DNA from 3 places in the Terrabacter sp. AAH1 genome. Region 1 is predicted to be linked to each of the others. Evidence: riboswitches for the same ligand, from Rfam matches in the RefSeq annotation. Region 1 holds a riboswitch; each other region holds the start of a gene.
The links. A riboswitch is a leader RNA that binds a small molecule or an ion and turns the genes downstream of it on or off. The one in region 1 is predicted to bind S-adenosylmethionine.

Region 2: another riboswitch for S-adenosylmethionine. It lies ahead of metX (homoserine O-acetyltransferase MetX); the one in region 1 lies ahead of ACXR8F_RS08650 (amino acid ABC transporter permease).
Region 3: another riboswitch for S-adenosylmethionine. It lies ahead of ACXR8F_RS11585 (aminotransferase class V-fold PLP-dependent enzyme); the one in region 1 lies ahead of ACXR8F_RS08650 (amino acid ABC transporter permease).

Annotation. Positions count from the first base shown of each region.
Region 1 covers NZ_JBTJJV010000004.1:136,808-143,752, forward strand. The annotation lists gene rpsA (30S ribosomal protein S1) at 1-1,382, shown strand, start outside; gene ACXR8F_RS08640 (VOC family protein) at 1,511-1,879, shown strand; SAM riboswitch class IV at 2,105-2,217, shown strand; gene ACXR8F_RS08645 (putative leader peptide) at 2,174-2,335, shown strand; gene ACXR8F_RS08650 (amino acid ABC transporter permease) at 2,499-3,512, shown strand; gene ACXR8F_RS08655 (amino acid ABC transporter ATP-binding protein) at 3,509-4,270, shown strand; gene ACXR8F_RS08660 (ABC transporter substrate-binding protein) at 4,353-5,363, shown strand; gene ACXR8F_RS08665 (ABC transporter substrate-binding protein) at 5,411-6,436, shown strand; gene ssuE (NADPH-dependent FMN reductase) at 6,446-6,945, shown strand, end outside.
Region 2 covers NZ_JBTJJV010000007.1:127,511-134,455, reverse strand. The annotation lists gene ACXR8F_RS12945 (RNA polymerase sigma factor) at 1-990, opposite strand, end outside; gene ACXR8F_RS12940 (universal stress protein) at 1,332-1,730, opposite strand; gene metX (homoserine O-acetyltransferase MetX) at 1,864-3,126, opposite strand; SAM riboswitch class IV at 3,142-3,256, opposite strand; gene ACXR8F_RS12930 (DUF4192 domain-containing protein) at 3,359-4,531, opposite strand; gene ACXR8F_RS12925 (YkvA family protein) at 4,629-5,129, opposite strand; gene ACXR8F_RS12920 (EcsC family protein) at 5,126-5,875, opposite strand; gene ACXR8F_RS12915 (MalY/PatB family protein) at 6,070-6,945, shown strand, end outside.
Region 3 covers NZ_JBTJJV010000006.1:67,199-74,143, reverse strand. The annotation lists gene ACXR8F_RS11590 (endonuclease/exonuclease/phosphatase family protein) at 1-666, shown strand, start outside; gene ACXR8F_RS11585 (aminotransferase class V-fold PLP-dependent enzyme) at 706-2,091, opposite strand; SAM riboswitch class IV at 2,131-2,270, opposite strand; gene ACXR8F_RS11580 (FtsK/SpoIIIE family DNA translocase) at 2,439-5,369, shown strand; gene ACXR8F_RS11575 (response regulator transcription factor) at 5,416-6,093, opposite strand; gene ACXR8F_RS11570 (DUF4118 domain-containing protein) at 6,090-6,945, opposite strand, start outside.

The sequences.
Region 1 (6,945 bases):
GCATCGTCAAGGTCGACCGGGACGAGGTCCTGCTCGACATCGGCTACAAGACCGAGGGCGTCATCCCCTCGCGCGAGCTGTCCATCAAGCACGACGTCGACCCGGGCGAGATCGTCCAGGTCGGTGACGAGGTCGAGGCCCTCGTCCTCCAGAAGGAGGACAAGGAAGGCCGTCTGATCCTGTCCAAGAAGCGTGCGCAGTACGAGCGCGCCTGGGGCACGATCGAGAAGGTCAAGGAGGAGGACGGCGTCGTCACCGGCACCGTCATCGAGGTCGTCAAGGGTGGCCTCATCCTCGACATCGGCCTGCGCGGCTTCCTTCCCGCCTCGCTCGTCGAGATGCGTCGTGTCCGCGACCTCCAGCCGTACGTCGGCAAGGAGATCGAGGCCAAGATCATCGAGCTCGACAAGAACCGCAACAACGTGGTCCTGTCGCGCCGTGCGTGGCTCGAGCAGACGCAGTCCGAGGTGCGCACGACGTTCCTCAAGGAGCTCCAGAAGGGCCAGGTCCGTTCGGGCGTCGTGTCCTCGATCGTCAACTTCGGTGCGTTCGTGGACCTCGGCGGCGTCGACGGTCTCGTCCACGTGTCCGAGCTGTCGTGGAAGCACATCGACCACCCGTCCGAGGTCGTCGAGGTCGGCACCGAGGTCACCGTCGAGGTGCTCGACGTCGACATGGACCGCGAGCGTGTCTCCCTGTCGCTGAAGGCGACGCAAGAGGACCCGTGGCAGCACTTCGCGCGGACCCACGCCATCGGCCAGGTCGTCCCGGGCAAGGTCACCAAGCTCGTTCCGTTCGGTGCGTTCGTGCGCGTCGAGGACGGCATCGAGGGCCTCGTGCACATCTCCGAGCTGGCCGAGCGCCACGTGGAGCTGCCCGAGCAGGTCGTCAACGTCGGCGACGAGATCTTCGTCAAGGTCATCGACATCGACCTCGAGCGTCGTCGCATCTCGCTCTCGCTCAAGCAGGCCAACGACCAGTCCGTGCCGGTGTCGGAGTTCGACCCGACCCTCTACGGCATGGCTGCGGAGTACGACGAGCAGGGCAACTACAAGTACCCCGAGGGCTTCGACCCGGAGACGAACGAGTGGCTCGAGGGCTTCGAGGCCCAGCGCGAGAAGTGGGAGCGTCAGTACGCCGAGGCCCACGCTCGCTGGGAGGCCCACAAGGCCCAGGTCGACGCCGCGACGAAGGCCGACGCCGAGGCTGCGGCCAACGCCGGCTCAGCGACGTCCTACTCGTCCGCGACCGGTGATGTCGCCGACTCGGGTGACGCCGACCGCGCCGACCGTGGCCAGCGCAACGCTCCGGCTCCGGCCGAGGGCACCCTGGCTTCCGACGAGGCGCTCGCCGCGCTTCGCGAGAAGCTGACGGGCAACTGACGCCAGTCGCCGCCTGACACGAGAGCCCCGGACCACCACGGTCCGGGGCTCTCGTGCGTCCGGCACGGCCCGTCCCCCGGGACGCACCGCAGAAGGGGACAGCCCGGCCGATTGGTAGTCTCCGCGCCATGCAGTCGCCCATCCGCAGGCACGTCGGTCAGGTGTTCGTCCCGGTCAGCGACATGGAGCGCTCGGCCCGCTGGTATGCCGACGTCCTGGGCTTCGAAGCCCCTGCGGCCTCGCACGAGGGCACGATCCTCGACATCCCCGTCGACGACGGTCCGAGGCTGTGCCTCGATGCCAACCGACCCGACTTCACCGCGGACGGGCCACCGCGCTTCTTCTTCTGGACCGACGACATGGTCGCCACCGTCGCGCACCTGCGGCGGCTCGAGGTCAGGATCACCTCGGACGTGGAGGACATCGGCAGCGTGTTCTTCGTCCAGTTCGAGGACCCGGACGGCAACGCGCTCATGGTCTGCCAGCGTTCCGCGTAGCCGTGCGGAGAGACCGGCGTCTCAGCATGCAAGAAGCTGGCCGCCGCATTTCCGACTCATTCAATAGGAATTGATGACTGATCGGTCTCCCTCGACTTCGCGAATGTGACTGTGCCGCAACATGATTCGGAGAAACTGCGCGAATGGCCTCATCGGTGAGGGCTGCCCCGAGCGGTCATTTGCGCCGATTGACGGTCTTGGGGCTGGTTCGTAGTGTCATCGACAGGTCAAGAGCTCCAGTGCAAAGCCCCGGCTCGCTGGACAGCAACCCTCCTCCGCGGCGGGGTGCTCCGGGTGAGGACCAGGCCGTCGCCAGCAGGTGACGGCAAGCGCGGACTCGAGGTGATCGGGTCCCGGACCCGAGGAGCCGTCATGGCGCGCACCACGAGCACCTGGCTGGTGCTGCGTCGCCACGTCGACCTGCTCCGCGTGTCCAGCGCGCTCTGTCGTCGCTGACGACCGACCGACGCGGCCGCCGACCCACCTCGGCCGGCCTTTCCCGGCGCCGGGCCGCGCGGCCACCCCGCCGCGGCCGTTGCGCCGCAACTCGTCCCGCCCGTGCATCGCCGGCCCACCCGAGTGGTCGGCGGTTCCTTCGACGCACCCTTCAGGAGCCCTCGTGACCACCACCTCGGCCGTGCGCCCCGTCGCCACGGACCAGCAGCCCGCTGCGGCGCCGCCGCCAACCACCCGTCCCGACCACGCGCCGGCCCTGACCGTCGTGCCCCGCCGCAACCCCTGGACCTGGGTGGGGGTGGCCGCCGTCGCCGTGCTCGTCGCGATGTTCGTCAACGGCCTCGCCACCAACCCCGGCTGGGACTGGCCCACCTTTGCCCGCTACTTCGCGACCGAGACGGTCATCAAGGCGCTCGGCACGACGATCCAGCTCACCGTGCTCGGCACCGTCGCGGGCTTCGTGCTCGGCGTCGTGCTCGCAGCGATGCGCCTGTCGCCCAACGCTTTTCTGCGCTCCGTGGCGTGGGCCTACATCTGGGCCTTCCGGTCGATCCCGCTGATCGTCCAGCTGCTCTTCTGGTTCAACATCGCCTACCTGTACCAGAGCATCTCGTTCGGGCTGCCGTTCGGACCGTCGTTCGGCAGTGTCGCGACGAACGACCTCTTCGGGGCGCTCGGCGCGGCCGTGCTCGGGCTCGCGCTGCACCAGGCGGCGTACGCGGCGGAGATCATCCGTGGCGGCATCCTCTCGGTCGACGAGGGGCAGCGGGAAGCGGCGTCGGCCCTCGGCATCCCGCGACGGCGGCAGTTCCTCCGGATCGTGCTGCCCCAGGCGATGCGGTCGATCCTGCCCAATGCCGCCAACGAGGTCATCAGCCTCTTCAAGGGGACCTCGATCGTCTCGGTGCTCGCGATCCCCGAGCTCTTCTACCAGGTGCAGGTGATCTACGGCCGCAACTCGAGGGTCGTGCCGCTCCTGCTCGTCGCGACGGTCTGGTACATCATCCTCACGACGCTGCTGTCGGTCGGCCAGTACTACGTGGAGCGTCACTTCGCCAGAGGAAGCTCACGCACGCTACCGCCGACGCCGTTGCAGCGTCTGCGAACCCGCTTGGCGGCCTTCGGGACATCGACCTCTCGCGCTGCCGGCACGACCACCGCGGGGGTGGCGCGATGACTGCCGTCGTCGACTTGCGCGGCGTCTCGAAGTCGTTCGGCCCGCACCGGGTGCTCGACGGCGTCGACCTCGAGCTCGCCGAGGGCACCGTGACCGTCATCCTCGGGCCGTCCGGCTCCGGCAAGTCGACCCTCGTTCGCACCATCAACCATCTCGAGAAGGTGGACCGGGGGCAGGTGCGTGTCAACGGCACCCTCATCGGCTACCGGCAGGTGGGGGAGCGGCTGCACGAGCTGCCCGAGCGCGAGGTGCTGCGGCAGCGCAGCCGCATCGGCTTCGTCTTCCAGAGCTTCAACCTGTTCCCCCACCTCACCGTGCTCGACAACGTCGTGGAAGCGCCGGTCTCGTCGCAGCGTCGACGCCGCCACGAGGTGGAGCCTGAAGCTCGGGCCCTACTCGAACGGGTCGGACTGGGAGACAAGGCCGCTGCCTACCCGAGGCAGCTCTCAGGAGGCCAGCAGCAGCGCGTGGCCATCGCGCGTGCACTGGCATTGCGGCCCGACGTCATCCTCTTCGACGAGCCGACGTCGGCCCTGGACCCCGAGCTCGTCGGCGAGGTGCTCGCCGTCATCAAGGAGCTCGCCCGCGAGGGGGCCACCCTCGTCGTGGTGACGCACGAGATCGGTTTCGCCCGCGAGGTCGCCGACACCGTCGTCTTCCTCGACGAGGGACGTGTCGTCGAGCAGGGACCCCCGGGTCAGGTCATCGACCACCCGCGCCACGAGCGAACCCGCGCCTTCATCGACCGCGTCCTCTGACGCCCGCCCGACCAACCACACCTCCGGCCGCCACGGCCACCCGCTGACTCGCACCCGTCCCAGGGTGCCGAGAGGAGACCTCATGCCCGCACGTCCGCACACCCTCCGCCGTCCGACCACGTATGCCGTCACCGTCCTCGCGCTCGCCGGCGCCGTCGCACTCGCCGCCTGCTCCGGTTCCGCCGAGGCGAGCTCGTCGTCCGTGCCTGCGGCCGGGACGGCGTCCGCAGCCGCCGCCGGCATCAACACCTCGCCACAGCAGAACCGCGTCACGGCCACCAAGGACGAGAAGGCAGCGGCACTGCTGCCCAAGGCGATCCGTGACCGTGGCACGATCACGGCCGCGAACGCCGGTGCCGGCGGCGGCACGCCTCCGCTCGTCTTCACGGCCGACGACGACAAGACCGTCATCGGTGTCGAGGTCGACCTCGCCCACCTCTTCGCCGACAAGCTCGGGCTCAGGGTCGAGACGCCGGCGACGAGCTGGGAGAACGTCTTCCTCGGCATCGACTCCGGCCGGTACGACGTCGCCCTGACCAACGTCACCGTCACCGAGGAGCGCAAGGAGAAGTACGACTTCGCCACCTACCGCAAGGACGACCTGGCCTTCGAGGCGCCCAATGGCGGCACGTGGAAGGTCAACAGCGGCAGGGACATCGCCGGCAAGACCATCGCCGTCGGCTCCGGCACGAACCAGGAGAAGATCCTTCTCGACTGGAACGAGGCCAACGTGAAGGCAGGCCTCCAGCCCGCGACCGTCAAGTACTTCCAGTCCCAGACCGACTACTACCTCGCACTCTCCTCGCACCGCATCGACGCGTACTTCGGCCCCAACCCGAGCGTCGCCTACCACGTGGCGACCAGCGGGCAGACGGAGGCCATCGGGCACTTCTCCGGCGCCGGCGACAAGCTGCAGGGCCTCATCGCCGTCCTCACGAAGAAGGGCTCGGGCCTCGCAGCGCCCTACGCCGCTGCCATCAACTCGGCCATCGCCGACGGCAGCTACGCCAAGGTGCTCCAGCGCTGGAACCTCGGCACCGAGGGGCTCGAGAAGTCCGAGGTCAACCCGCCCGGCCTGCCCAAGACCAGCTGACCTGCCGGCCCGCGCACTCGAAACCACACCTCAGGAGACGAAACCCCATGAGCACCAGTCAGATCCACATGACCTCACGGCGCCGCGCCCTGCTGGCAGCGACCGCCTTCCTCACCACCGCGACGACGCTCGGCGCCTGCGCCGACCCGGGCCCGACGGGCACCGCCGAGGTCGACCCGAAGGACCTCGGCGGCTCGAAGGTCCTGCCCGTCTCGTTCGACACGTCGGCCGTCCAGAAGCGCCCCACCGGCACGCTCCACCCCGAGATCGCAGCCGAGCTCCCGGCGTCCGTCAAGGCCGGCGGCACCCTCGTCATCGGCAGCGGCGGCGCAGGGGGCGGCATACCTCCTCTCGCGTTCACGGCGGACGACAACCGCACGCCGATCGGCGTCGAGGTCGACGTCGCCCACCTCGTCGCCGACGTCCTCGGCCTGAAGCCCGAGGTGCGGACGACGAGCTGGGAGAACCTCTTCATCGGCGTCGACTCCGGCAAGTACCAGGTGGCGATCTCGAACGTCGGCGTCTCGGAGGAGCGCAAGGAGAAGTACGACTTCGCCACCTACCGGCTGGGCCTGCACGCCTTCGAGGCCAAGAAGGGCTCGAACCTTCGAGTCACGGGGCCGGCCGGCATCTCCGGCAAGAGGGTCGCCGTCGGCTCGGGCACCCTCCAGGAGGCCATCCTGCTGCGCTGGAACGAGGCGAACGCCAAGGCGGGCCGCGCCCCGGCCGAGCTCGTCTACTACCAGGGCACGACCGAGTACTACCTGGCCCTCGACTCCGGCCGCATCGACCTCTACCTCGGCCCCAACCCGACGGCGACGTACCACGTCGTCACGGCGGGCAGGACGCAGATCGTCGGCACGGTGTCGTCGAGCTATCCCATCCCGGGGAAGGTCGGGGTGCTCACGAAGAAGGGCAGGGGCCTGGCGAAGCCCGTCTCCGACGCGATCAACGCCGCCATCGCCGACGGCAGCTACGCGAAGGTGCTCGAACGCTGGGGGCTCACCGCAGAGGCGGTCCCGGCGTCCGAGGTCAACCCCTCCGGACTGCCCAAGCCCACCGAGACCAAGTGAGGCGCTGACATGGCCACCATCGTCACCCTGTCGTCAAGCCCGTCGGCGTCGTCGCGCACCGACGCGGTCCTGGGTCACGTCGAACGCCGGCTGCGGGCACGAGGCCATGACGTCGAACGGGTCACCGTGCGTGACCTCCCGGCCGAGGCCCTGCTCCGCGCCGACGCCGCCGACCCACGGATCGCGGCCGTCGTCGCCTCGATCTCCGCCGCGGACGGTGTGGTCGTCACCACGCCGGTCTACAAGGCCGCCTACACGGGCCTGCTCAAGGCCCTGCTCGACCTGCTCCCGCAGTACGCCCTGCGCGGCAAGACCGTGCTGCCCGTCGCGACCGGGGGCAGCCCCGCGCACGTCCTCGCCGTCGACTACGCGCTGCGACCCGTCCTCGTGTCGTTGGGCGCCGAGCACGTGACCCAGGGCTGGTTCGTGCTCGCCTCCGAAGTCACCGTCTTCGCCGAGGACGCGGGCGTGCTCCTGGCCGAGTCCGCCGCGCGCAACCTCCATCTCGT
Region 2 (6,945 bases), on a different contig from region 1:
CATGCCGCGGCCCGTGTAGCGCTTGGCGAGCGAGACGACGAGACGCAGGTTGGCCTCGAGGAGGTGGTTCTTGGCCTTCTTGCCGTCCTGGGCGATCCACCACAGCTCGCGCTTGAGCTTCATCTCGATCTTGTCGCCCGAGTTGAGCTTCTCCTCGGCGAACAGGCCGGCCTCGATGCGCTTGGCCAGCTCGACCTCCTGCTCGGCGTTGAGGAGGGCGACCTTGCCGATCTGCTTGAGGTAGTCCTTGACCGGGTCGGCCGTGGCGCCTGCGGTGACGACCTGCTGCGCGGGGGCGTCGTCCTCGTCGTCGTCGCGGATGACGAAGCCGGACTCCTCCGGCTCGTCGGCCTTGGCGCCTGCGGCCGGGGTGCCCTCGGCGTCGTCGGAGTCCTCGGCGCCCTCATCGGTGATCTCGACCTCCACGAGCTCGCCCTCGGGGGCGTCCTCGGGCTCGGCGTCCTCGAGATCCTCGTCGACCTCACCGGCGACGTCGGCGCCGTCTGCGGTCTTCGTGGCCGACTTCGCGGCGGTCTTCTTGGTGGCAGCCTTCTTCGCCGCGGGCTTCGCGGCGGCCTTGGCCACTCCGGCGTTGGTCGCGGCCTTCTTCGTCGTCGTCTTGGCCGCGGTCGCCTTGGTGGCCGCGGTGGGTTCGTCGCTGTCGGCGGCAGCACCTCGCGCCGGCGCGGTCTTGGCGGCTGTCTTCTTCGCTGCGGTCTTCGTCGTCGCGGTCGTCGTCCGCGTGGCGGACTTCGTCGCGGCGGCAGTCGTGTTGCGTGCGGTGGCCACACTGCCTCCCTTGGTCCCTGAACGGGTCTTCTTCGTCGTGCTCGAGTGCGGCGCGTCGACGACGATCTCGATGTCGTGCGCCTCGAGCGTCGTGAGGACCGGCTTCATCTGCTTCAGATCGAGACCGGCGTCGACCTGAGCTCGCGCGATCTCAGTGCCGGTGATGGACCCGTTGGTGCTGCCCTTGACCAGGAGCTGCATGATCGCCTCGTGCTGGAACACCTTCGGCAGGGTTTTCGGAGCTCCAGCGGTTGTTGCCTTGGGCACGGATGCAGTCGCCTTTCGTCGCACGGTCTCGCCGGATGATCGGCCCGGACGCGGGCATGCATCATCACAACGAACGAGAATGGGGGTTGGTGCCGGAAGGGCTTGGCCTGTCGGAGTCGATCCCTGAGTCGATCTCTCGGTGCGCCTCGTGCGATCCGGTACTCAGACATTATAAAACGCCCCGCGGCGTGCGAGCGAACGCACGGGGCACCAGCGCGCCGCGGACCGGCTGTTCCGGAGGTGGTCCGGTGCCGGTCGCGACCGGTTGGAGGGCGTCAGTCGCCCTTGACGGCCAGGACGGGGCAGCTCGCGTCGAGCAGGATGCGCTGGGCGTTGGACCCCAGGATGAGCTTGCCTACCGGGCTGCGACGACGCAGGCCGATGACGATGAAGTCGGCCTTCTCCTCCTCGGCGACGGAGATGAGGTCCTCGGCCGGGTCGTTGCCGCGCACCAGCTGGCGCACCTCGTGCTCCAGACCCTTCTCCTCGAGGAGCGTCTGCACGCGGGCGAGCTCGGTCTCGAACTGGCTCGCCTCGTTGGCGTCGAAGTCCTTGCCTCCCCGGTGGGAGCTGATGACGACGAGCTTCGTGCCTCGCAGGACGCATTCCTCGGCGGCTCGCCTGAGCGCCGCGCGTCCTTCCTTGGTGGCGACATAACCAACGACGATGGCCACTTTCCCGGACCTCCTTGGGACGGAAACAAGCAGTGCTCGCACCGTACCCGAAATCACGTCACACGGCGCGTGCCGCGCGGAGCCTGGCCGGCACCGCCGCGGACGAGCCGAAACGCCCGGCCCGCAGCAGGGTTCAGGCGTGGTCGTGCGGCCTTCGTTCGAGCGCGTCGCGCACGATGCGGCCCACCTGCTCCTCCTCGATGAGGAAGCCGTCGTGGCCGAACGCCGACGTGATGTGCTCGCGGTGCGAGCGGCGCAGCGCCGAGTGCAGGTCGTCGGACAGCCGCGGCGGGTAGAGCCGGTCGGTGTCGACGGAGACGATCGTGCAGTCCGCCTCGACGCGAGCGAGAGCCGCGGCGACGCCGCCACGGTCGCGTCCGACGTCGTGGGAGTTCATGGCCTCGGTGAGCACGAGGTAGGAGTTGGCGTCGAAGCGGCGGGCGAGCTTGCCGGCATGGTGGTCCAGGTAGGACTCGACGGCGAAGCGGCCGCGGTCACCTGCTCGGAGGGGGTCCTCGCCGAGCTGGGCCTCGCGGCCGAAACGCTCGTCGAGCTCGGTCTCGGTGCGGTAGGTGATGTGGGCGATGCGACGCGCGAGACCGAGCCCGGCATCGGGCCGACGGTCGCCCGCGTAGTAGTCGCCCCCGGCGAAGTCCGGGTCGTTGCGGATCGCCAGCAGCTGCGGCTGGCACCAGGCGATCTGGTCAGCCGTCGCGTACGCCGTCGACGCGAGGACGATGCAGCGGTCGACGTCGGCGGGGTGGGTGACCGCCCACTCGATGGCCCGCATCCCGCCCATGGAGCCGCCGACGACCGCGGCGAGCCGGCGGATGCCCAGCTGGTCGAGCAGTGCCCGCTCGGCCGCGACCTGGTCTCGCACGGTGACATAGGGGAACCTGCTCCCCCAGGCCTCTCCGTCGGGAGCCGTGCTCGCGGGGCCGGTGCTGCCCTGGCAGCCGCCGAGCACGTTCGCGGCGATGACGAACCACTCGTCGGGGTCGACGGTGCGGCCGGCGCCGATGAGGGAGTTCCACCACCCCGGCGACGCGTGACCGTCGCCGGCCTCGCCCACGACGTGGCTGTCGCCGGTCAGCGCGTGCTCGACGAGGATGACGTTGTCCTTGGCCTCGTTGAGCCGGCCCCACGTCTCGTAGGCGAGACGGACGTCGGGCACCAGTCCCCCGCGCTCGAGCTCCACGTCGCCGATCGTCGCGAACTGCCGCCGGCCGACCGGGTCGCCGTCACGCCACGCGCCGTCGGTCCGCTGCCGTCGCGACGACTCGTCGTGGGCCTGCTCGTGCCCGACGCGACGGGAGTCGACAGAGGGTGCGGAGCCGGGAGCGGCGGCCGGGCGCGTCAGGCGTCGCGTGCTCTGCGTCCCGTGGGTAACGGTCATCAAGGCACTCCTCGCTCTTCGCGCTTGCGCACACCCGGGACGGGTGTGGCCAGGTCTTCACCCGGGGCACCCCACCGCGAAGGAGGGTTGCCGACCAGCGAGCCGGGGCTTGTCGCTGGCACTCATGACCTGGACCCACCATAACCGAGCCCGATGCGGCAGCCGAGGCTCCGGTCCACGACCTGGACGCGACGACCACCGGGTCCGCAGGACACCGTGACGGTCGCCCCACTCATGCGCAGGCCGGCGGGCGAAGGCCGTGGTCGAGCGACTGCCGGACCAGCCCGGCCAGGCGGTTGTCGGGCTCCAGCTCGAGCGCCCGGTCGGCCGCGATGCCGGCACGGGCCCCGTCACCGGACCACCAGGCCAGCGAGGCGAGCAGCGACAGCACGGGGGCGGCGTGGGCGGCCGGCGTCATGCGGCACACCGCCTCGAGCCGGGAGAGCAGCAGGCGCGGCGCGGCAGCGTGGTCCCAGTCGTCCCAACCCTCCGGGTCCAGGCGGCCGGCGGAGCCCGTCGCCCCGACCTGGCCCGCCGGCGTCGCAGAGAAGACCCGGAGGTCGGGACCGAGGAACACCTCCAGCATCGTCACGAGCTCGTCGGGGAGCGACTCGAGCGAGGACGCACCGGGGCAGAGCCACCCGACGAGGGCATCGCGAAACTCCCTGTCGCCAAGAGGGCCGACCACCGCCGGCAACCAGTGCTCGAGCCCGAATCCCTCGATCTCACCGTGCAGCAGGCCGCCCCAGGCCACCAGCGCGTCGTTGACGAGGAACTGTCGCGCCGACAGCTCACCGCCGTCGAGCACGCTCAGGCCGCCGCGGGCAGGGCCGGGCCTGCGCGAAGGGCGTGCGGCCTCGGCGAACCGCCGCTGCCAGTCCTCGATGGCGCCGACCGTGAGCGCATACCGCGGGGCGGAGGCCTCGAGGGGCTCGACCAGGCGGGCCAGACCGGCACGGTCGGGAAGCACGGAGTGGCCGAGCGCCACGTAGCTCGCGACTGCGGGCACGTCAGCCTGCTCGGGCAGCAGCCAACCCTCGTCGGGACAGCAGTCGCAGCCGACCGAACGCCACCTCCCCTCGCGGACGACCAGCCGCTCGCGCACGACCACACCGGCGCGTTCGAGGCCCTCGACGAGCTCCTCGAGCAGCGGCAGCGACCCGTCCGGCTCGTCCTCGAAGCCGACGACGGCCACCGACGACGGCGAGCCCTCGAGGACGGTCGGCAGCAGCTGGGCCGCCGAGGCCGACGCGAGCGGGTCGCCGACGGCGTCGAGCCGGGCCACGAGCCCGAGCCGCTTGCCGTGGAAGCACACCACGACGACGCTGCGCTCGGGCTGGAAGCCGAGGTGGAAGGGAATGATGGTCAGCAGCTCCGCTGGCCCTGACAGTGAGATCTTCGGCATGTCCCGAGCGTGGCCGCGTCTGCCGCTCACCGGCAGACCCCCGAGCGCGCCTGTGGACCGGGGCCGCTCGGCCCGAGGGGGTGTGGATCGTGCGGCTTCAGCCCTCGAGGCGCCTGCGCACGGACTCGAGGACGCGGTCGGTGGCCGCCTGGCGCATCCCCTCGGGCAGGCGCAGGGGCTCAGCCCGCCCGGACTCCGTCCGCCCAGAGCTCCGGCGCGCGGGGTCGGGCTGCCCACGCAGGTGGGCGCCCTGCCCGATCTCCCACGCGATGAACCGGTCGGTCTCCTCGAAGAACGTCTTGACGGCCCACGAGATCACGACGGCGTCGTCGGCCGCGCCCAGCACGGGCAGAACCGCCTCCGGCAGCAGGTCGACGGGAGACGCGACGTACGCCATCGCACCCGCGACGAGCCCGAGGCGCCGGAGGGTCGTGCCGGCATACGTGCCCTCGACGGTGCTGCGCACCAGCCGTGGCACCGCCTGCACCCGCTCGGCGATGCCGGGGCCCCCGGGACGCAGCGAAGCGCGAACGACCGAAGCGACGGCCGCAGCCGTCTTGATGCGCGAAGCGTTCTTCATGGCGGGCCCGGGGGTCACCGGCCGAAGGTCTCCACGGGCGGGAACTCCTTGGCGGCCTGCTTGCCGATGCGCCCGAGCATGTACACGTCGACGCCCGCCCCCACGAGGCCGCCGACGAGCGGCACGCCGCGGCCGAGCCTGGCGAACGTGCCCTGCCCGATGCGACCGAGCAGCCGGAAGCCGACGGCCTTGTTGAGCACCATGAGAGCCGGCGCGGGGAGCCGCTCGAAGGCGAGGGAGGACAGCTTGCCTCCGGCCACCTGCAGGCCGGCCTTCTTGAGCAGGTCGTCGCTGTCGGCACCCGTGAGGGTGAGCAGGATCGCCGACCGGATCTCGGGCTGGTCGATGTCGTAGCCACGCACCTTGGCGGTGGCTGCCGTCATCCGCGTCGCGAGCAGGTAGAACTCGAGGACGTTGGCGGGCAGCGAGACCGGCATCGTGAAGAACCCGCCGAGCCCGGTGGCGAAGCCGCCCACCGCGCCGAGCTGGCGGTGGTCGCGCAGCAGGATGCGCAGCGCCTGGTCACGGTCGCCGCCCGCCTGCTGGAGGGCCTTGGCCGCGACCGTGTGTGCCGAGTCGAACGGGCCCTTGCCGTCGATGCCGATGTCGAGGAGCCGCTCGACGAGCCGGGTGGCGGCGCCGGACAGCCCGCCCTGGGGCGGCTGGGCGGCGCGTTCGAGCGCGCCGGCGCTCTTGGCGTCGCGAACCCGTGTGGCGGTGGCGTCCGACGCCGCGACGGTCTCGTTCCTGCCCCAACCCAACATGCCCACAGGCTTCCATCCTTCGCTCGACGTGTGTGTGCGGCCCGACGGACCTGCAGTCGACACCGTATGCCGGATGAGTCGGCGGCGGCGTCGGCGCAGGTCGTCGGTCTGCTACGCCCGTACCCGCGCTCGCCGGGACGTCACCAGGGCGGTGCGGTCCGACGGGCGTCGGCGCGGTCTCGTAGGGTCACCCCATGGTCGAGACGCGCGACGAGGTCGGCGGCGCAGCGGGCGACGCGCCGATCCTGTCGGTCCCGCTCGTGCAGCTGAGCCGCGACCGCACCTCGGTGAAGTGGCGCCGCTACGCCAACGACGTCATCCCGATGTGGATCGCCGAGATGGACTCGACTCCGTGCCCGCCCGTGGTCGAGGCCGTCCAGGCCGCCGTGGGGTGCGGTGACACCGGCTACGCAACGACGCAGTCCTACATCGAAGCCTTCGCCTCCTTCGCCGCCGACGAAATGGGCTGGCAGGTCGACCCGTCCGTGACGGTGGGGGTCGCCGACGTGCTGTCGGGCGTCACGCACCTGCTCCGCCTCCTCACCGACCCGGGCGGTCCGGTCGTGACCAGCGTGCCTGCCTACAACGCCTTCTTCGAGGTGATCGAGGCGTGCGGTCGCCGCGTCGTCGAGGCACCGCTCACCGCTGACCACCGACTCGACCTCGACCGTCTCGCCACGGTCTTCGGCGAGCTCACCGCGGCCGGCGAGCGCACGGCATACCTGCTCTCCAACCCGCACAACCCGACGGGCACGGTCCACTCGGCCGAGGAGCTCGCGTCGCTGGCAGCGCTGGCCGACGCCCACGGGGTGCGCGTGGTGTCCGACGAGGTGCACGGGCCGCTCGTCATGCCGACGAGCACCTTCGTCCCCTACCTCACCGTCGCCGGCACCGAGCGCGGGTTCACCGTGACGTCGGCCTCCAAGTCCTGGAACCTCGCGGGGCTCAAGGCGGCCGTCGTCGTGCCGGGCGCCGACTCCGTCGACGACGTGCGACGCCTCCACCCCTTCCTGACCTACGGCGCCAGCCACCTCGGTGTCATCGCGCAGGCGGCCGCCTACCGCGACGGG
Region 3 (6,945 bases), on a different contig from region 1:
GTCTGGATCGGCTCCGCCAACGTGAACCAGCTCATGGACGCCGTGCGCTTCCACTCCGTCGACGTGCTGGTGCTCGTCGAGGCGACGCCCGCCCTGATGCAGCGGCTCGACGCCGAGGGTGCCGGCGACTACTTCACGCACCGTGAGGGGGCCGCGCGGCCGAGCACCTCCAGCGGCACGATGGTCCTGTCGCGCTACCCGCTCTCGGTGCGCAGTGCGGGCACCGACCCGGCCGTGGAGGCCACGCAGAGCGTCCAGCCCGAGCTCGACGTCACGACGCCGAAGGGGACCGTGCGCCTCAAGGTCGCCCACCCGACGGCTCCGCTGCGTGGTGACACCGTCGAGTGGCGTGCCGGGCTCCAGGCGCTCCGGTCCTGGAAGGAGCGACTCGACGGCGACGAGCCCGTCGTCATGGCGGGAGACTTCAACGCGTCGTTCGGCCATCCGGCGATGCGTGACGTGGCCGCGGGCCTTGCCGACGCGCAGCGCACCGACGGGCAGGGATGGGTGCGCACGTGGCCCTTCGCGGGCAACCGCCTGCCCGCCTTCGTGCAGCTCGACCACCTGCTGAGCCGAGGGCTCACCGTCGTCTCGGCGGGTCAGGTCGCCGTCAACCGCGCCGACCACGCCGCGGTGTGGGCCGGCTACGCCCTGCCCAAGCGCTGAGCGGCCCTGCAGCCGAACGGCCTACGGCGGCTGACGGGGTCACCAGGGACGCTCGACCTCGACGTCGCGCGGGTCGGTGCCGTCGACGGCCCAGCCCGACTCGGTGAGGGTCCAGTCGGCCGAGGGGCCGTGCGCGACGAGCCCGGCGACGGCCGACACGAGGCGGTCGACGCCCTCGAGCGTCGAGCCGAGGCCGATGCTCGCGCGCACCGCGGTGCCCGCGCGCTCGCCCCACGGGTCCTCGAGCAGCTCGTCGACGAGCAGGTGGGCGCAGAACTTGCCGTCGCGCACGCCGATGCCGTGCTCGACCGAGAGCACCTGCGACACGAGCGACGAGTCCCAGCCGTCGACGGTGAACGCGACGACGCCGACGCGGTCGTGGTCCTCGCCGAAGATCGAGAGCAGCTCGACGCCCGGCACCTCGCCGAGTCCGGTCGTCAGCCGCTCGAGCAGCTGCTCCTCGTGGGCCTCGATGGCGTCGCGGTGACGGCTGATGGTGGCGCACGCGGCGGCCAGGGCGATCGCGCCGATGACGTTGGGGCTGCCGCCCTCGTGCCGAGCGGGACCGGTGGCCCACGTCGTGCCCTCCTCGGTGACCGAGCGCGTCGCGCCGCCTCCGAGCAGGTAGGGGCTGCCGGCATCGAGCCAGTCGGAGCGACCGGCCAGCACGCCTGCGCCGTAGGGGGCGTACGTCTTGTGGCCGGAGAACGCGACGTAGTCGGCGTCCCAGCCGGCGAGGTCGATCCGGCGGTGGGCCGATAGCTGGGCGGCGTCGACGGCGATGCGGGCGCCGTGGTCGTGGGCCAGCGTGGCGAAGCGCTCGATCGGCCACACCTCGCCGGTGACGTTCGAGGCCGCGGTGAGCACGACGAGGCGGTGCCGCGAGGGGTGGTCGTTCAGGGCCTCCTCGAGCAGCGCGTGGGCGTCCTCGACGGTCTGGGGCACAGGCAGCCGCACGGTGCGGAAGCGCCCCCAGGGCAGCAGCGTCGAGTGGTGCTCGGTGCCGAAGACGAAGACGGTCGTGCGGCTCGGCAGCGCCTTGCTCAGCAGCGCCCACGAGTCGGTCGTCGTGCGGGTGAAGACGACCGAGTCGTCCGCGCGAGCCCCGACGAACGAGGCCACCTCGGCGCGAGCCTGCTCGTACCAGGCGCTCGTCAGGCGTGAGGCGAAGCCGGCGCCCCGGTGCACGGATGAGTACGTCTCGAGGGCCCGGTCGACCGCCGCCCTGACCGTCTCGAGCGCGGGGGTCGACGCGGCGTGGTCGAGGTTCGCGTATGCCGTGTCGCCGCTGAGCGTCGGCACCCGCAGTCCTGCGCCGACGACCGCGGGCAGCGAAGCGGCCTCGGGGACGACGTGCAACGCGCGGGTCCGGACGACGGGGGCGGGGGCGCCACCACAGAGGGAGGTGCTGGGAAGGACCGACATGAGAGTGCTCCTGGGGGACCGAGGGACCCACCGGATGCAGGTCCGCGCTTGCCGGCCGCGATCGCACGAGCTGGATCTCTCGAGCTGATCGGGGTCGACCTGGTCGTCACCCGGAGCACCCCACCGCGGAGGAGGGTTGCTGGCCAGCGAGCCGGGGCTTGTCACTGGCACTCATGACCTGGCATCGAAGATAGGGCGGCCCCTCTCGGCCTGTCCACCCTCCGGTCCGCGGATGTCGGCATCTGAGACGGCCTCGACCCGTGATGGCGGGTTCGTGTTCTGACCCATGTGCCTCTGTTGCGCGTGTGACGCGTGAGTTCAGAGGTGCCTTGACGTACGGTGCGACCATGGGGTCTCGTCCGTCCAGCAGCCAACGCTCGAGCACCGCCGCGGCCACACGGGCCAAGGGGGCGACCGGCAGCACCACGTCGCGCCCGCCGGCCGCCCGCTCGTCCCGGCCCGCGCAGCGCAAGCCCGCCGCGCGCAAGCCGCCGGCCAAGCCCGCCCGCAAGACCCGTGACGGCGGGCTGCCCTTCCCGCTCAGCGCGATGCGAAGCACCTGGATGGGCGTCTCCCACATGGCCGGGGGAGCGGTGCGACGCGTCGGCCACAGCGCTGCCGACCTCGAGCCCGAACACCGTCGCGACGGCATCGGTTTCGCCCTCATCGCGCTCGCCGTCGTCGTGGCGGCCCGCGAGTGGTGGGGCGTCGCCGGCACGTTCGGCCAGATCGTGCACGCCATCTTCGCCGGCACCTTCGGGCGCGTCGCGTATGCCGTCCCGCTCGTCCTGCTCGCCCTCGGCCTGCGCATGCTGCGCGCCCCGCAGGACGAGGCGACGACCAACCGCGTCGTCGTCGGCACCATCGCGCTGACCTTCGCGGCCTGCGGTCTGGCGCACCTGGCGGACGGCATCCCCAACCCGCCCGACGGCGCCGACGGCATGCGGGCCGCCGGTGGCATCCTCGGCTTCCTCGCCTCGAGCCCCCTCGCGGCCGCGGTGTCGCCCTACGGCGCGCTCGTCCTGCTCATCCTGCTCGGCATCTTCGGCCTGCTCGTCATCACGGCCACGCCGGTCAACATGATCCCGACGCGCCTGCACCAGCTCAAGGCTCTCGTCATCGACCGTGGCCACCACGACGAGGCGGGCGCCGAGCCGGAGGACGCCCCGACGGCAGCGCTCAAGCGCGCCCGTCGCAAGCCGGTCGACCTCTCCGACCGTGACGGTGACGAGGCCTTCCGCCAGGCCGCGCAGAAGGGCGGCGACGACGAGCCCACGACCCGCCTGCGTCCCGGCGAGAAGCGTCCCACGGCCCCGGGTGTGCTGGCGCCCCGTCCCAGTGGCGAGAAGGCGATCGACGCCACCGACCCCAAGACCCTCGGCGCCCCCGACACCGGCAGGGTCGGCCCGAAGGCCGAGCTCATCCCGCCGCCCATGTCGGAGATGCCGGCACGTGTCGAGCAGCTCAGCCTCGGGGGCGACATCACCTACCAGCTGCCCGACCACTCCATGCTGACGCCGGGTCCCCCTCACAAGACGCGCAGCGACACCAACGACCGCGTCGTCGAGTCGCTGACCAACGTCTTCGACCAGTTCGACATCGACGCCGCCGTCACCGGCTTCACGCGTGGCCCGACGGTCACCCGCTACGAGGTCGAGCTCGGCTCCGGCACCAAGGTCGAGCGGGTCACCGCACTCTCCAAGAACATCGCGTATGCCGTCGCGTCGGCCGACGTGCGCATCCTCAGCCCCATCCCGGGCAAGTCGGCCATCGGCATCGAGATCCCGAACCTCGACCGCGAGAACGTGTCGCTCGGCGACGTGCTGCGCAGCAACACCGCGCGCACCAACGAGCACCCGATGGTCATGGGTGTCGGCAAGGACGTCGAGGGCGCCTACGTCATCGCCAACCTCGCGAAGATGCCGCACCTGCTCGTCGCCGGCGCCACGGGCTCCGGAAAGTCGAGCTTCGTCAACTCGATGATCACCTCGATCCTCATGCGTGCGACGCCGGAGGAGGTGCGCCTCATCCTCGTCGACCCCAAACGGGTCGAGCTCACGGCGTACGAAGGCATCCCGCACCTCATCACGCCGATCATCACCAACCCCAAGAAGGCCGCCGAGGCGCTCGCCTGGGTCGTCAAGGAGATGGACCAGCGCTACGACGACCTCGCGGCGTTCGGGTTCAAGCACGTCGACGACTTCAACAAGGCGGTGCGTGCCGGCAAGGTCAAGCCGCTGCCGGGCTCCGAGCGGCAGATCACGACCTACCCGTACCTGCTCGTCGTCGTCGACGAGCTCGCCGACCTCATGATGGTCGCCCCGCGCGACGTCGAGGAGTCGGTCGTGCGCATCACGCAGCTCGCGCGCGCCGCCGGCATCCACCTCGTGCTCGCGACCCAGCGCCCGTCGGTCGACGTCGTGACGGGTCTCATCAAGGCCAACGTGCCCTCGCGCATGGCGTTCGCGACGTCCTCGCTCGCCGACTCGCGCGTCGTGCTCGACCAGCCCGGCGCCGAGAAGCTCATCGGCCAGGGCGACGCGCTCTTCCTCCCCATGGGCGCGAGCAAGCCGATGCGTGTGCAGGGTGCGTGGGTCAACGAGTCCGAGATCCACGAGGTCGTCAAGTTCGTCACGACGCAGCTCAAGCCGAACTACGTCGAGGACGTCACCGTCGCCGCGCCGAAGAAGCAGATCGACGACGACATCGGCGACGACCTCGACGTGCTGCTCCAGGCGACCGAGCTCGTCGTGACGACCCAGTTCGGGTCGACGTCGATGCTCCAGCGCAAGCTGCGCGTCGGCTTCGCCAAGGCAGGTCGGCTCATGGACCTGCTCGAGTCGCGCGGCGTCGTCGGCCCGAGCGAGGGCTCGAAGGCGCGCGACGTGCTCGTGCGGCCCGACGACCTGCCACAGACCTTGGCGCTGCTGCGTGGCGACGAGGTGCCGCACCCTGTCGCCGACGAGCCCCCGAGCGACGACGGGCCGTTCGCCGCGTCGCCCGCCGACGTCGCCGACGAGCCCGACGACGCCGCGACGGCATACGAGGGCACGGGCGAGACGGAGGACGGCCCGGAGTCGCCCCAGCGCACCGCGTCGCTCGTGGCCGAGCGAGGCGAGCGGCGGGCGTCGGGCGACGACTACGACGGCGACAGCACGCAGACCGTGCCGTCCGCGCGCTGGACGCCCGGCGACATGACGCCCACCGTCGACGAGGACGACGAGGAGTCCGAGGACGCCTGGAACCTCACCGACCGCGGCGGCCGCGAGCGCTACTGACCCACCCCATCTCAACCGTCGAAAGGCCGCGTGGGCCTCTCGACGGTCAGGGGGTGAAGCGGTAGCCGAGGCCGGGCTCGGTGACGAGGTGGCGGGGGTTGGCCGGGTCGGGCTCGAGCTTGCGTCGCAGCTGGTTGGCGTAGACGCGCAGGTAGTTCGACTCGCGCCCGTAGGACGGCCCCCACACGGCGCGGAGCAGGTCCTGCTGCGAGACGAGGTGGCCGGGCTCGCGGCAAAGCGCCTCGAGCAGCCGCCACTCGGTGGGGGTGAGGCGCACGTCGGCGCCGGCGACGGTCGCCCGGCGCTCGGCGAAGTCGAGGCGGAAGTGGTCGGTGGTCATCGGCTCGAGGTGCTGGCCCTGAGGACCCCCACGCCGCAGGGCCGCCCGCACCCGGGCCAGCAGCTCCTCGACGCCGAACGGCTTGGTGACGTAGTCGTCGGCGCCCAGGTCGAGCGCTTCGATCTTGTCGTCGGACTCGTGCCGTGCCGAGAGCACGATGACGGGGACGGCTGACCCGGTGCGGAGGCGACGCAGCACCTCGGTGCCGTCGAGGTCGGGCAGGCCGAGGTCGAGGATGACGACGTCGGGAGCGTCCTCCAGGACGGACTGCACGGCGGTGCGCCCGTCGCCCGCGGTGACCACCTCGTGCCCGTGCGCACGCAGGGCGATGGCGAGGGTCCTCTGCAGGCGTGGATCGTCGTCGACGACGAGCACTCGGGTCATGCGTCCTCCTCGGGGGTGGGCGCCGGGTCCGTCACGGCGACGGGGAGCTCGAGCACCATGGTGAGGCCTCCTCCGGGCGTGTCCTCGGGCGACAGCGTGCCGCCCATGACGGTCATGAGGCCGCGCGCGACGGCGAGACCGAGACCGAGCCCGTCGCCGCGAGGCGCGTCACCCAGGCGCTGGAACGCGGCGAAGATCCGGTCCTTGTCGGTGTCGTCGACGCCCGGTCCGCGGTCGACGACCCGAAGCTGCACCGTGTCGCCGATGCGGCCGGCCGTGAGTCGCACGTCGGCAGATCCACTGTGGCGCAACGCGTTCTCGACGACGTTGGCGAGCACCCGGTCGAGCAGGCCGAGGTCGACGCGGACGAGCGGGAGGTCCGGTTCGAGGTCGATGTCGACACGCGCCGGGGCGCTCGTGGTGCGGACCGTCGACACCACGGCGTCCAGCAGGTCCACCGAGTGGCTGTGCGGGCGCACCATCCCGGTCTCGAGACGCGAGAGGTCGAGCAGGTTGCCGATGAGGGCGTCGAGCCGGTCGGTCGACTCCTCGACCGACTCGAGCAGCTCCGCCTCGTCGTCGGGCGAGAGGGGGAGGCCCGACTGGCGCAGCGTCGAGATCCCGGCCTTGATGCTCGCGAGCGGGGTGCGCAGGTCGTGCGAGACGGCCGCGAGCAGCGTGGCGCGGGCTGCGTTGTCGCGGGCGAGCCCCGCGGCCTCGCGAGCAGCGCGGACGAGCTGCTCCCGCCCGTGCAGGATCGCGGCGTGGGCGGCGTACGCCTCGACGACACGCTGGTCCTCCGCGGCCAGCGGCGGGCCGTCGAGGAGCAGGTGGACGCCGTCGTCGACCGTC